2 regions of the Granulicella sp. WH15 genome follow, and region 1 is predicted to be linked to the other one. Evidence: riboswitches for the same ligand, from Rfam matches in the RefSeq annotation. Region 1 holds a riboswitch; the other holds the start of a gene.

What was found. A riboswitch is a leader RNA that binds a small molecule or an ion and turns the genes downstream of it on or off. The one in region 1 is predicted to bind cobalamin.
Region 2: it holds a riboswitch for cobalamin, as region 1 does, so the genes downstream of both, FTO74_RS11660 (TonB-dependent receptor) here and metE (5-methyltetrahydropteroyltriglutamate--homocysteine S-methyltransferase) in region 1, are expected to answer to the same signal.

What each region holds. Positions count from the first base shown of each region.
Region 1 covers NZ_CP042596.1:824,246-831,908, reverse strand. Annotated here, with positions in the region: gene FTO74_RS03645 (carboxypeptidase regulatory-like domain-containing protein) at 1-1,293, opposite strand, end outside; gene FTO74_RS03640 (hypothetical protein) at 2,075-2,716, opposite strand; gene FTO74_RS03635 (VWA domain-containing protein) at 2,748-3,800, shown strand; gene metE (5-methyltetrahydropteroyltriglutamate--homocysteine S-methyltransferase) at 3,848-6,121, opposite strand; cobalamin riboswitch at 6,284-6,489, opposite strand; cobalamin riboswitch at 6,994-7,188, shown strand; gene FTO74_RS03625 (ribonucleoside-diphosphate reductase subunit alpha) at 7,291-7,663, shown strand, end outside.
Region 2 covers NZ_CP042596.1:2,791,463-2,799,125, forward strand. Annotated here, with positions in the region: gene FTO74_RS11640 (ABC transporter substrate-binding protein) at 1-596, shown strand, start outside; gene FTO74_RS11645 (dienelactone hydrolase family protein) at 607-1,365, shown strand; gene FTO74_RS11650 (hypothetical protein) at 1,513-1,923, opposite strand; gene FTO74_RS11655 (hypothetical protein) at 1,965-2,840, opposite strand; cobalamin riboswitch at 2,993-3,227, shown strand; gene FTO74_RS11660 (TonB-dependent receptor) at 3,262-5,742, shown strand; gene FTO74_RS11665 (hypothetical protein) at 5,823-6,806, shown strand; gene FTO74_RS11670 (hypothetical protein) at 6,834-7,082, shown strand; gene FTO74_RS11675 (dienelactone hydrolase family protein) at 7,208-7,663, shown strand, end outside.

The DNA of each region.
Region 1 (7,663 bases):
GAGAGCCAGCATGTTCTGGTTGATGGCCGAGGAGGGGATCTTATAGCCGGAGGCTCCGGCTACGGGCGTGGGCGTCACGGGATTGCCCGCGCCGTCGAGGAAGGTGGTTCCGGCGAGGCTGCTGCACCAGTAGGTGCTGGAGGAGGCCGAGTTGAAGCCGCCGGGGCAGAGCGCCGCATTGGCCGCGTCGTCCGAGCTGAAGTCGCCGTTCAACATGGCCGGGGTGGGAATGAAGGACTGCAGGGTGCTGGCGTTGCCCTGGTTCTGCAACAGGATCTCGGTGCCGCCCCAGAAGAAGAGCTTGTCGTGCGTGAACGGGACCGGGCCGCCGATGCTGCCGCCGGGGTAGTAGTAGTGGGCTCCGCCTTTTTTGAGCCCCTGGTGGTTGCTCTGCCAGTCGTTGGCGTTGAGAACGTCGTTGCGGGCGTTGAAGTAGCCCTGGCCGTGGTACTTGTCGCCACCGGACTTGGAGATGGCGCTGATGACGACGGGGCCGAACTCGGTGTCGGCACCGAAGTTGGTGGTGAGGACGCTGATCTCCTGGGTCATCTCAGGCGAGATGGTGACGAGGCTCGAGGCATTGTTGCCGATGTCGAGGATGTTGATGCCGTCGAGCAGTAGCGCCGTGCCGCCGCGGTTGGGTGCGCCGCCTACGTTGAGACCCGATCCGATGGCGCTCTGGCCCGCGGTGATGTTGGTGGGATTGAAGCCGGAGGTGTTGTTCGTCGGACCGTTGGCGACGTTGACGACGCCGGGCAATACCTTGAGCAGTTCGCTGGTATCGCGGCCCTGGAGGGTGAGGTCTTCGATGTCCTTGGCTTCAAGAACAGCGGTTCGTTCGCCGTTCGAGATGGAGAGGATCTGATCGGCCGTCTCGACGGTGATGGCGGTGTCGGTGGTTCCGATGGCGAGCGCGAAGGCAGGCAGCGTCTGCGAGTCTCCGGCGTGCAGCACGATGCCGGTGATCTCCTTGCCCGCGAAGCCGGTGGCGGTCACCTTGACCGAGTAGGAGCTGGGCAGCAGCGCCGGGAAGACGAAGACGCCGTCGCCGTTACTGGTGCCGGTGCGAACGTCCTTGGATGCCTCGTTGGTGAGGGTGATGGTTGCGTTCGGAACCAGGGCTCCGGTGGCGTCCTGCACCGAACCGGAGAGGGTTGCGGTGGTTTGGGCGTGCAGACTGAGCGCGCCGAAGAGGCAAAGGGCAAGCGCGAGGATGAAGCCTGCGCGCCGAACGACCAGTTGATGAAAGAGTTGGCTGAGCGAGCTGACCTTGAAGTGTTTCGTATGCTGCATACTGCCTCCAGCCCCAGCGGGGCATATGGATCAATCGTGAGTTCCAGAGATCCTTGGGTAACTGCCGAACGGCTTGATGAAGGACGCAGGTCTTCCGTCAGACGCAAGTCTGCTCAGTCGCCATGCGAACCCGTTTGGTGTCCCGAAGGATCTTTTCTTCTTTATTCACCGCGTCCGGTCAAGCAATTGCTGGCCGCGATGTGCTGCGAAAACGAAATCCAGAGACGAGGTTTTGCGTCCCTCCCATACCGCTGCTAACGAAGGCCGATACAAATGAAGCCATCCTGCGATCCTGCCCCTTCCGGCTGAGAGATCGCTTTTCCGCTTCGATTCCTATGCGACGCGAATTATTTGCGCGAGCACTTGTAGAAGACTGGGAGTAAGCTTGTCAACAAGTTTTTTTGGGGAGTGTGCAAATAGTGCAATGACCGCGTCAAGATATGAAAACTAGGAGCTTATCGAGCGCATTTATTTGATTTTTCAGGGAAGAAAATCGCGCGTTCTGGAAGGAACACCTTCAAATCCGATATTATTCGTCGCATGTTTTAATCACGACGCCAGCGCGCTGTTCAGAAGCCGTATGTGGTCTCCCGTATTAAACGCGCTTCCTTAGCGACGCGAGGTGCTTCCGGATAGGTCTTGGCTTTGAACTCGGAGGGAGAGTCGATAGAGCGGGGGCTTCGGCCCTCATCCGCACGCACAACTACCCGGCGCCTTGCCCCAGGCTGGCATAGGACACGATGTTGGCGCTCTTGTGGCCCAACCTATCGGAAGCAACCTGTCACTTGGCGGCGGCTGGCGCGGGCGTCGCCTTCGGAGCAGTCTTCGGCACAACCTTGCGCTTCTTCTTCGGCGCAACCCGCGACGGGGCAGGCTCCGCCGGGGCGCACACAACAGGCGGCGGAGCCGCGGCCTGCGCGCGCAGAGCCCGCTGCTGATCGGCGAGCTGCTTCTCCTGCTCAACGGCTGTCTCCTGCGCGTTATCGGCCAGCGTGCGGCGCGCTCCGTCGAGGCTCGCCATCGTCTGCGCGAGCAGCTCAATCTGCTCGCGCGGAGCCGAGACCCGCGCCGCCTCGTTCACACGGAGCACCACGTCGTAGAGCGCATTGAGATTGCGCAGCAGCGGCAATGCACTGCGCAGCGATTGGGGAGCCGCATCGGCGTCGGCCAGCAGCGACGGCAGGTTGGCCTGAAGATCGTGCTGGATGGACTGGATGTTCGATGCAGCCTCCTGGCGGACCGTGCCGCCCTTCCACTTCTCCAGCCGCAGCTCGCCGACCGTCTGCTGCAACATGTCGAGCGAGGGCTTCAGCAGCTCGGACGGGGTGAGTGGAGCGGCCGCGGCCGTGGGCGCCTGCACGGCGTATAGGATGGAAGAGGTACAGAGCATCGCCAACATAAGAGCCATCTGAATCATGCGCATGGTTATCTTTACCGCCGATCGGATTAAATTCATGTCTACTAAGATGCGCGTCTGTTTGTTTCTCGCAGCTCTCCTACCGGCTCTCTGCACTGCTTCGGCGCAACAGACGCCCGAGACGGGGAAGTCTCGAAGCATTCATCTTAACGTAGTCGTTCGGTCCGGGTCCGGGACCAAGGCCGGACCGCCGGTTGCGGACTTGCAGCAGCAGGACTTTACCCTGATCGACAATAAGTTGCCCCGACCCATCACGGCCTTCAAGGCCGTTCGCGGGAGCGATGCGCCGACGCGGGTAATCCTGCTGATCGATGCGCTCAACACACGGTTCACGACCGTGGCCTACGAGCGGGATGAGGCGCAGAAGTTCTTGCGCAGCAACGGCGGGCACCTGACGCATCCAACGGCGGTCGCCGTGTTGACCGACAAGGGCGTGCAGATGCAGCCCGCGTTCTCGCGCGACGGCAATGCGTTGGCCGATGCGCTGGGCCACTACGAGATCGGGCTGCGCGAGTTGACGCGCTCTACCGGCATCTACGGCGCGAACGATCGGCTGCAGATCTCGACCCTGGCTGTTCGTCAGCTTACGAACTATGCGGCGACGCTCCCTGGGCGCAAGGCGCTGCTCTGGATCTCGCCGGGCTGGGCGCTGCTCTCAGGCCCGCGCATCGAGTTGAATGCGAAGCAGCAACAGGGGGTCTTCGGCGATGTGGTCGCGTACTCCACCGAGATGCGGGAGGCGAACCTGACGCTCTACAACATCAACCCCATCGGTGCATCCGAGGGGCTGCTGCGCTCGAACTACTACCAGACTTTTTTGAAGGGCATCAGCAAACCATCGCAGGTCGACCTCGGCGATCTTGGGTTGCAGGTGCTGGCGATCCAGAGCGGCGGGCTTACCTTCGAGTCGAGCAGCGATACGGCGGGCCTGCTGAAGCAGTCGCTTGAGGATCTCGATGCCTGGTACGAGATCGACTTCGACGCGGTGGTCTCTGAGAAGCCGAACGAGTATCACCATATCGAGATCAAGCTGGATAAGCCTGGGCTGATTGCTCGAACGCGCGATGGATACTACGCGCAGCCTCGATGATGCGTGGCTCCGTGGCTGGCTGTTGCGCCAGCCACGGAGTGTTATAGCTACAGGTTGAGTGCAGCGCGGGTCGCTCGTGCGGCTTCGCATAGGTTGGTCAACGCGCGCTCGACCTCCGGCCAGCCTCGAGTCTTCAGGCCGCAGTCGGGGTTGACCCAGACCTGGTCGATCCGTAGTACCTCGAGCGCGAGCTTCAGGAGCTGCTGCATCTCCTCCGCGCTAGGCACGCGCGGCGAGTGGATGTCGTAGACGCCGGGGCCGATTTCGTTGGGGTAGCCCTCGCGTCCAAATGCCTCCAGCATCTCCATGCGCGAGCGCGCGGACTCCATCGAGATGACGTCCGCATCGAGCGCGGCGATGGCGGGGAGCACGTCCTCGAACTCGCAGTAGCACATGTGGGTATGGATCTGCGTGGCATCTGTAACACCCGAGGTTGCAAGTCGGAAGGCCTCGGTTGCCCAGGTCAGGTAAGCTTCCCAATCGGCGTTGCGCAGCGGCAGGCCCTCTCGCAGTGCAGGCTCGTCCACCTGGATGATGCGGATGCCCGCCTGCTCGAGATCGCAGACCTCATCGCGCAGGGCACGTGCGATCTGGAACGCAGTGTCGCGCTCGGGAATGTCGTTGCGGACGAAGGACCACTGGAGGATCGTGATCGGGCCGGTGAGCATCCCCTTCATGTGCCGCGTGGTCAGGGACTGCGCGTAGCTCGACCAGCCGACCGTGATAGCCTCGGGGCGCGAGACGTCGCCGTAGATGACCGGCGGCTTGACGCAGCGCGAGCCGTAGCTCTGGACCCAGCCGTTCTGCGTGAAGGCGAAGCCCTTCAGGTGCTCGCCGAAGTACTCGACCATGTCGTTGCGCTCGAACTCGCCGTGGACCAGCACGTCGAGGCCGAGCCGCTCCTGACGGCGAATGCAGTCCTCGGTCTGCTCGCGCAGGAACTGCTCGTAGGCGGCATCGTCCAGGTGGCCCTTGCGGTGCGCGGCGCGCTTCTGTCGTACCTCCGCGGTCTGGGGGAAGGAGCCAATGGTGGTGGTGGGGAGCAGGGGTAGCTTGAGTTCATTGCGCTGCACCTTGGCGCGCTCCGGGTAGGAAGAGAGCCGCTGGAAGTGCTGCTCCTCCAATGAAGCGACCGATGCACGCACGGTGGGGTCGAAGCTGCTCTCGGCGCTGGCCCGGTCGGCGATGCGGCGGGCGCTCTGCGCGAAAGCTTCAGGCGCTGCCTGCGTCCCTGCGGAGAGTGCTGCGAGTTCTTCGAGCTTCTGCTGAGAGAACGCGAGCCACGACTGGATTCGTGGATCGAGTTTGGTCTCGTCGGCGGTGTCGTACGGCGAGTGCAGCAGCGAGCAAGAGGTAGCCAGTTGAAGACGGCCGGATTCCAACCGACCGGTCAGTCTATAGATCAGCTTGTCAAGCGCCTCGAGATTCGAGAGCCAGATATTGCGGCCGTCCACGCAGCCGAGCGAGAGTATCTGACCCGGCTGGAGCGAGGCGGCGACCGCCTCTACCTGGCCCGGTGCTCGTACCGCGTCGATGTGCAGACCGGCGGCGCCGAGAGAGGTCGCCAGGGCAAGGTTCTCGTCAAGTGCTCCGAAGTAAGTGGTCAGCATCAGCTTGATTGGAGACTTGGTCAGCTCTGCGTAGGCTGTGCGATAGGCCTCAACGTAAGCCTCGGGCAGGTCAGTGACCAGCGATGGCTCGTCGATCTGGACCCACTCGGCTCCGGCGTTGGCAAGTTCGGCAAGGATCGCGCTGTAGGCCGCTACCAGCTTGGGCAATAGCGCCAGAGAATCGGAACCATCTATGGACTTGCCCAGTTTCAACAGAGTCACGGGGCCGATGAGCACGGGGCGCGTGACGATGCCCAGAGCCTTGGCCTGCTGGAACTCAGCGAGCAGTTTGCGCGTGTCGACCGCGAAGGTCAGGTCGGCAGACCACTCCGGGACCAGGTAGTGGTAGTTGGTGTCGAACCACTTGGTCATCTCCATCGCGGTCTGCTCGCTGCTGTTGCGGGCCATGGCGAAGTAGCGTTGCAACGTCACTTCTCCGCTGCCGAAGCGGGTTGGGGTGGCTCCTACCAACACCAGTGCGTCGAGCACCTGGTCGTAGAGCGAGAAGTCGTTGGAGGGGATGAAGGTGATGCCCGCCGCCCGCTGTTGCAGCCAGTGGCGCTCGCGCAGGCTGTGCGCGACGGCCAGCAGGTCGGCCTCGGAGGTGGTGCCCTTCCAGAAGCTCTCGAGGGCAAACTTCAGCTCACGCTGGCGTCCGATGCGCGGGAAGCCAAGGACGGCAGTTGGTATCGAAGGTGTGTTGGTGCTCATGGTGCGGTTCCTCTCTCGTGCGTATCGAAGGAACCACCACTGCGCAGGTGTACGAGGACGCTCGCGCGTGGGGCGCACGTCGTCAGCGGACAGATGAAAGCCAGACCCAATCCACGAGGCCGGTGCTCTCCAGCGCAGCCATGGTGGGAGCGCGGGCGCTCCTCCACGGTGGTGGCGGCAGGCTGGTGTTCGGACTTAGGGCCGCCTACTTGGCATCGCTTCCCACCTCCGAGGTGGAGGCAGTGCGTGGTCCGCGGAGGACCGTATGCTGTTCGTTCCCATTACCGCTGCGGGACAGTGCCGGAGTTCCACCGGCTTCCCATGGGCAGGACGCTCCCGCGCCCTGCACCTGCACATATCTATCCTACCTTCGTACAGCCCTGGGATGGGATGGAGGGATCTTGTTCCCGACCAGCGTGAGGGCCACGCGAAGCAGTAAAACCGCCATCCGCGTAGGAGGCCCGTCCGCAGGACAAGGTTGTGGCAGGGATAGGTCGGGCCTTCAGCGCTTTTGGGAGGCACCCCGAGGGCTTAGGTCAAGGTGAAGAAAGCATACCTCGGGGGCTAAAGCCCGCTTCTGTGGCTGGTTTTGATGTCCGGATTAAAGCCCGGACCTACCCCAGAAGCAACAACAACACAAGCAATGGCAAAGACGAAAGCAGATTCCTCCGCTTCGCTCCTGAATGACAACAAAAAAACAAGCAACTGCAACGACGGAAACAAGCAACAGCGATCATGGGAGGACAAGTGGTGGTCAAAAAGCTGTGTCTGCGGAGTCATTATCGACTTAGGTAACCCTGTAACCACGCGACGTTGGTTACTTTTCCACATCACATCTAGATATAGCGCTTGCCGTGGCGCACAGCGCAAGATAGGGTAGGTTTATTCGTGGTTCTCCAAACCAGACGGCTTGGGGTGAAAAGGGAATCCGGTGAGAGTCCGGAGCTGTCCCGCAGCGGTAAGCAGGTACGAAAGCCTGGGTGGCACTGGAGCGACGCTCTGGGAAGTCAGGCCGGTAGGGTTGATCCTGCGAAGTCCGAAGACCTGCCACGGATACATTTGCTCGCGCCTCCGAGGAGAGGCGAGGCGGCAGTGGCCCGTTTGTTCCTCGCTCCCCGGAGGTGGTCCGTTGTCTCTTCGCAAGCTTCCCGAGGCCAAGGAGATTATCCATGGCCACTTTCGCAAACTCGACCTCCGATTCGACCCACATCCAGACCAGCCTCTCCGATCTCGCGCCCGGATTCCCCGCCCGCGAGGAGACGCCCATCATGCACGTTCGCAAGCGCAACGGCGCGCTCGAACCAGTGGACGTCAACAAGATCGTCCGCGCTGTACAACGCTCGTCCTACGGGCTGACTCATGTCGATGCGATCCGCGTTGCATCGAAGACCATCGGCGGCCTGTATGACGGGGCCACCACGCGCGAACTCGACACCATCTCCATTGATACGGCCGCCTCTCTGATCGCCGAGGAGCCGCAGTACTCGCGGCTGGCGGCGCGGCTGCTGCTCGCCACCATCGTCAAAGAGGTCTCGGCGCTGA
Region 2 (7,663 bases), 2.0 Mb from region 1:
TCGCATCGGTTCCCTACCGCATGGAGTCGCTGGCGGCGATCCTCAAGACCGGCATTCCGGTGCTTGCGCTCGCACCGCATCAGCTCGCGGACGTCTATCGCGATATGCGCCTGATCGCGCGGCAGGTAGAGGCTGTGGACCGGGCCGAGGCGATGATCGGGGAGATGAAGTCGGCTGTGGCTGAGACGCGGACGCGTACGGCTGCGCCGGCACGGCAGACGGTCTACTGCGAAGAGTGGGGCAAGCCGCTGATCCACTCGCAGGCTTGGGTGGCGGAGCTGATCGACGCGGCAGGCGGGCAGTTTGTCGGCACGCCCGGAGGCCATACTACTGCGGATACCATCGCGGCGGCAGACCCGGATGTGCTGCTCTTTGCCTGGTGCGGAGCCGGTGATCGCGTGCCGCTGGAGCGAGTGATCGAGCAGCGCGGCTGGCGGCAGATGCGTGCGGTGCGCAGCGGAAGGGTATTCTGCATCCCCGATGAGTTCTTGAATACACCGGCATTCAACCTACTCGATGGCCTCGCATGTATTGCAGCGGCGTTACATCCGGCGGAGTTTTCCAGGCACATCAATCTGCGCCGTATCCGGGAGTAGAATCTTCGACATGATCATCATCGACAACGAGCACATTGATCTGGAAACCCCTTCTGGCACCATGCGGACGCACATCGTCCGGCCAGCCGCGCCGGGTAAATATCCCGGCATTCTCTTCTTCTCGGAGATCTTTCAGGTGACCGGCCCGATCCGTCGCACGGCGGCCATGCTGGCGGGTCACGGGTACGTCGTCGCGATGCCCGAGGTTTACCACGAGTTCGAACCGGCGGGTACGGTTCTAAAGTACGACCAAGCGGGTTCAGATCGCGGCAACTTCCTGAAGACGGCCAAGCCCGTCGCCGGGTATGACGCCGATGCGCGCGTGATTCTGGACTACCTGAAGACGAGGCCGGACTGCACCGGCAAGCTGGGCGCGATGGGTATCTGCATGGGCGGACACCTAGCGTTCCGCGCGGCGTTCAATCCGGATGTCGCGGGAACAGTCTGCTTCTACGCCACGGATATCCACTCCGGCACTCTGGGCGAGGGCAAGCACGACGACTCGCAAGCGCGGGCGGGCGAGATCAAGGGCGAGCTGATGATGGTGTGGGGACGGCAAGACCCGCACGTGCCCGCCGAGGGCCGTTTGAAGCTGCTGACGCGGTTAACGGAGTTGAATACGAAGATCAACTGGCATGAGGTCAACGGGGCTCATGCGTTCCTGCGGGATGAAGGCGTTCGCTACGATCCCGAGCACGCGCACGCGATGATGGGACTGGTCTTCAACTTCTTCCATCGGCGACTGGGCGAAGGCGACCTTTCCGCATAGGTACTTCGTACCGTTCTCGGGGCGGTATGGGTAAGTTATCGGCATGGGTTCTCCCGCTGGTCGGCAGCAAAGATTCCTATTTCCGACCAGCGGGAGGACCACGCGAAGCCGAGTACCGCACGAAGTGCCGCTTGGCGTTAGGGCGTTTTATCTCCAGCTCACCGCCAGGTGCCAGCGCAGGTTGCGCGCCTCGGTCTTGATGAGCACCCGCGCATACTCTTCCAGTTCCTCAAGCACCTGCGGCCCTTCAGTCCCGAGCTGATGTGGCTCTTCACTCAGCGCGTCGAGCAGCGCGTTCACCGTCTCAAGTCCAGCCGCGCCCGTGTACCACTGCGGCGGGGGCAGCCGCTTGAGCAGCTCGGAGTTCCCTGCTCCCTCTTCGATCAGCAGCGACATCGAATTCTCATCGGCGGAGAAAAACTCGATCAGCGGACGCACGCCGAGCGAGAGCGCCAGACGTTCGAGCGCGTCCTCATGCCGGGCGATGGAGCGACCGTTCACGAAGATATCGAAGCCGGGGTCCTCGCCTTCGACCACGATGTACATGGAGGCTGCCATACGTGTGAGTGTAACGGGTATGGCGGTGCAAATGGGATTGGCTAGGCAGCTTCGGGGGGCTTCGCCAGCAGCAGCCAGAGCGCCGCACCGGCCATCAGAGCGAGTCCGCCGAGCATGATGGGCGTGGTGAGAGGGTGCAGCAAGAGGATGGCCGCGAGGATGGAGAAGAGCGGGATCAATAGGTAGCGCGCGGCGAAGGGGATAGGGTGCATCTCGCGCAGCAGCCAGAGCGTCAGCAGCAGGATGGGCGCGTCGAGACCGAGAGTGAGGAGCGCGTCGGGAACCAGCGCGCTGAGCCGGAGCCCGATGGGGTACCGGGCAACGCCAGCCAAAGTGAAGGCCGCCAGAAGCAGAGTCGACGTGCCACTGACGACAGCGGCGGCAGGAACGATCTTGACCGGAGCCAGCAGGCTATGGAGACGAATGCCAGCCAGCGCCGAGGCCACGGCGGAGACGACAAGCAGCCCGAGGAGCGCCCTCGAGAGGCCGGAGGATGGCAGGCCGAGCGGAAGCAGCACCAAAGTTCCGGCGGCTCCGGCGATGGCCGGGACGAGCAGACGGCGGCCTTCGGTCTCAGGGCCGAACGAGGCAGTCCTATGGGCGACGGCCAGCACGATGACCACGGGCAGCAGCGCGAAGACCACCACCTGCAGGTGGGAGCTGACGTGGCCCTCAGCGAGAACACTCATGATGATCGGCAGCGGGAAGAGCAGCGCCATCGAGAGAACCATCGGCCGGGTGATGGCGGCCTTGAGCTGCGTGATGGCGGGCAGCGAGAAGAGGAAGGTGAGGACTAGAAAGTGCAGCGCCTGCTGCAACGCCGTGGGTAGCGGCGACGGCAGCAGGGTCGTCACCGCACCGCGTGTGGCGGAGAGGATCGAAAGCGCGAAGAGGGAGAGCCAGAGGGTCAGTCGCATGAGTCGCTTTGGTCAGGATGACACATCGAGAGCGGGTTCAGTTCGCCGGACCATTGTGGATCATGGCTTCCCTGCTTCATTATCAAGGATTCTTTGACTTACCCCTCCCATTCGCTTAGAACTAAAGACTCACCGAGTCCTGCGATGATCTGCCCTTCGATCTTCGTCCTTATTCCTTTTTTGTCCCGCAATGGAATGTTCGGGAAGCGCGGTGAGACTCCGCCACTGCCCCGCAACTGTGAAGCGCACGCCCGTCAAGACACGGGTGAGATGCGGCCTGGATCCTCCCACTGGCGCTTTGACGCTGGGAAGAGAGCCGATCCCAACGACGGCCACGCATCGAAGATCGCGCAAGTCAGGAGACCGGTTCCGTATGCGTCACAGCAACCACGTTCCCGGGGGGGAGCGTAGGAGCCATATCATGTCCTCACCTCTTGGCCGCACCGCGGCCCGAAGTCTTGCTTGCCTGTTTGCCTCCACCAGTCTGACCATCGCAGCCCATGCCGTCGTGGTCCGCGGCACCGTTACCGATCCCCAGGGCCGTCCCGTCGCAGGCGCGCGCATCTCGCTCATCCAAGGCAAGCAGAGCGTCGCCGTCACCGCCTCCGGAATCGACGGCAGCTACGAAATCCGCACCGCCGTCCCCGGCCGGTTCGTCCTCCTGACCACCTCGGACACCTTCGCGCCCAACATCGCGCCGGACTTCTACGGCGGCCGCACCGCCGTGGTGACGCGCCGGATCGTACTCGACCCGGCCTCGCTGACCCAGCAGGTCACCGTGACCGCCACCGGCATCCCGACGCCATTGCAGCAGGCAAGCTCCGCCGTGACGCTGATCCCACAGGACGACCTGCTCACCCGCGTGGGCATCATCGATGACCTGCGGCAGTCGCCCGGCGTGGCCGTGGTCCAGACCGGCCAGTACGGCGGCGTCACTTCCCTCTTCGTGCGCGGAGCCAACTCTGACGCCAACAAGATCCTGATCGACGGCATCCCCGCTGAGGACGTCGGCGGCGTCTTCGACTTCGGCACCGTCAGCTCGACCGGCCTGACCACCGGCGGCACCACCACGCCCGCCATCGAGATGTATCGCGGGCCCAACAGCGCACTCTACGGCACCGACTCGCTGGCCTCGGTGGTGAGCCTCTCGACGGCGCGCGGCAGCTCGCTGCGGCCGGTCTTTACCTACTCGGGAGACGCGGGTAACCTGCACACCTATCGCAACGAGGCCGTACTGAGCGGCGCGCACAAGGCGCTGGACTACTTCGGAGCCTTCTCGCGCTTCGACACCTCGAACGCAGTGCCGCTCGACCGCTACCACTCCGGCACCTCGGCCATCAACGTGGGCTACAACCTCTTCACCAACACCCAGGCCCGCTTCACGCTGCGCAACGCGGACTCCGCCACCGGCCTGCCCGGCGCGTATGACTTCCAGGGCCTCTCGCAGAACGGCAAGCAAGCCGACCAGGACCTATACTCCGGGTTCACGCTCGAGAACCGCTTCCACGGCAACTGGCACAACCTCGTCCGCTACGGTATCGCGCGCAAGCGGGAACAGGCCGACTACTACGGCCAGCAAGGCATCCTGACCAGCTTCGTCGGACCTTACGGGCCGGACACCGAGTCTACCGGCAACGTGGTCACAATCCGCGGTGCGAACGGCTACACGGCAACGGGGCAGGCGCAGATCTTCACCAGCAACCGTGACCAGGACTCGAACCGCGACGAGCTGTACTACCAGTCGGACTACACCTTCCCGCACCGGATCACGGCGCTCTTCGGTTTCCGCTATGAGAATGAGCGCGGCAGCTTCAACATCCCCGCGTACTTCGAGTTCGAGCAGATCCAGCGCACAAACTTCGAGTACAACCTGCAGGTGCAGGGCGACATCAAGAACCGGCTCTTCTACTCGGTCGGCGGATCGGTACAGAAGAACCACCTCTTCGGAGTAGCAGGAACACCGCGCATCGGGCTGGCCTACATCCCTGTCAGCGCCGGGCCGGGCAAGTTCAAGGGAACGAAGATTCGGGCGAACATCGCCACCGGCGTGCAGGAGCCGTCGCTGGCGACCGAGTTCTCGAGCCTCTACAAGCTGCTTGTGACCTCGGGCGACGCGGCCGACATTGCGGCTTACCACATCGGCCCGCTGGGTCCGGAGCGATCGCGCACGCTTGACGTCGGCGTGGACCAGAACATCTTCGGACAGAAGCTGATCGCCAAGGTCGGCTACTTCCACAACCAGTTCTCGCACCAGCTCGAGTACGTGAACGGGCCGGAGATCCAGAAGTACTTCGGGATCACTCCGAGCAACGACCCCGACTTCTTCTATGGAGCCGAGCTGAACTCGCTGGCTTTCCGGGCGCAGGGCGTGGAGCTGGAGTTGCAGTACCAGCCCAAGTCGCACCTCTTCGTACACGGCGGCTACACCTATCTGGACGCAGTCGTCAGCCGCTCGTTCTCGGGCGATGCCGCCGACGCGCAAGAGGGCATTCCGACCGAGAACCCGAACCTACCCGGCATCGCCATCGGCGCGTCTTCGCCGCTGGTCGGAGCACGGCCCTTCCGTCGGCCTCCGCATAGCGGCTTCTTCGCCGTCGATTACACCGGCTCGAAGTTCACCACATCACTGCGGGGCGCTCTGGCCAGCCGGTCGGACGATTCGACCTTCCTGGGCGGCGAGGACACGACCGTCTCCGGCAACACGCTGCTGCTGCCCAACCGCGATCTGAACTTCGGCTACTTCAAGCTGGACCTCGGATTCACCTACGCGGCCACGAAGCACGTCTCGATCTACACCCAGATGGACAACCTGCTCAACAACCAGCACATCGGCCCCATAGGGTATCCTGGGTTGCCGTTTACCTTCCGCAGCGGCCTGAAGATAAGGATCGGTGGCGAGTAGAATTGTCACTTCTTTGTCAGGCGGCAGTAGGATGAAGTCCTTCCGGCGAGTTGCGACGTCTAATTTCACAGGTGAACAAGATGATGACAAACCGGAAGACCCTCACTGCCGCCGCCCTGATGGCCGTGGCCTTTGCCTCTAACTTCGGAACTACCCTCAAGGCGCAGGAAGGCCCCACGACGACCCAGGTACTGGTCACCGTCGATACCAAGGCTCCGGTCGTAACCACGGCCGCGAACCTGAAGCTGGAGCTGAACGGCCGGGTCATTCCGGTGTCGAGCTTTACTCAGGTAGACCCGTCCGAGACCCAGATCGCCATCCTGATCGACGACGGCCTGCGCTTCTCGATCGGCAGCGACCTCGACCGCGTGCGCGAGTTCATCATGGCCCTGCCCGCGACCACCCAGGTCTTCGTGGGCTACATGCAGAACGGCCGGGTGCTCGCCAAGCAGGGCTTCACCACCGATCACGCAGCCGTCGCGGGCAGCATCCGGCTGCCTCTGGGCCGGGCCGGTATCTCGTCGAGCCCCTACTTCTGCCTCTCGGACTTCGTGAAGGGCTGGGGCACGGCCATGGAATCCGCTGCCCCAACTCAGAAGCGCGCGCGCTTCGTGCTGATGCTCACCAACGGCGTGGACCCTTATAACGGTAGTACCAGCATCATGAACCAGGACAGCCCCTACGTGAAGACGGCGATCGACGACGCCCAGCGCGCCGGAGTGGCCGTCTCCTCCATCTACTACGGCGACGCGGGTTTGGGGATGCGCGGCGGGCGGGCGAACTTCAGCGGCCAGAGCTATCTCTCGCAGGTCGCGCAGGCCACCGGCGGCTACTCGTACTACCAGGGCACGGGCAATCCGGTCTCGCTCGACCCATTCCTGAAGCAGTTCCAGCACGACATCTCGGAGACCTACGTCGTGACCTTCGTGGCCGACGCGGGCGCGAACGGCAAGCCGCAACTGTCGCGTCTGAAGATCTCGGCGACGCCAAAGCTGAAGCTGCGCTACCCCGATTCGGTGCGTGCGGGCAACCTCGAGGCCGTTCCGCCGCCCGTCTCGCAGTAAGCGGCAGCCGACTTTATACTGGGAGTCATGCTCCTCAAACTCATCCGGTCGCTACGGTTTCTCTGGAATGCCACGCGGGGAAACCGTATGCGCCCCTGGCGCAGCGAGTACCTGCGCTGGCGCATGGAGACCTACACCGGCAAGCCCGCGGCGACGCTTCGGCTGCGCGACTTCCTCTCCCTGATGTTCGGAGAGAGCCGCCAGTTCCTGCGGTTCCTGATGTGGACCGCCGACATGCAGGCCATCGCGCACAGCAGCGACGGAGCCAGAAAGTAGCTCCGCCTTGCAACGCAGATTTCAAGCACCGTGTAACGTCGCGGTGCATCTGATTCCCTTATGATCGTCGCGGGAGAGCCTGGCTGGACCGCGACCCCAAACCAACAGAGAAAGCAGACGCAAACATGGGCGAATTCAAGCAGCTGACAGCAAGCGACGGCCACACCCTCTCCGCCTACCAGGCCTCCCCCGCAGGCGAGCCGATCGGCGCGGTCGTACTGATCCAGGAGATCTTCGGACTCAACAAGGACATCCGCGGCCTGGCCGACGACTTCGCCAAGGAGGGCTACCTGGTACTGGCCCCGGCGACGATGGACCGCATCGAGCGCGGCGTTGAGCTGGGCTACGAGGGCGACGACCTGAAGCGGGCCTTCGAGTTCTACGGCAAGCTCTCGGTCGATACGGCGATCCTGGACGTCGCGGCGGCCTATAAGGAGCTGGAGAAGGCGGGTAAGGGCATCGCCATCGTGGGCTACTGCTACGGCGGCCTGATGAGCTGGCTGAGCGCCACCCGCGGCGAGAACGTGGAGATGCAGCCGAGCTGCTGCGTCGGCTACTACGCCGGCGGCATCGGCAACGTG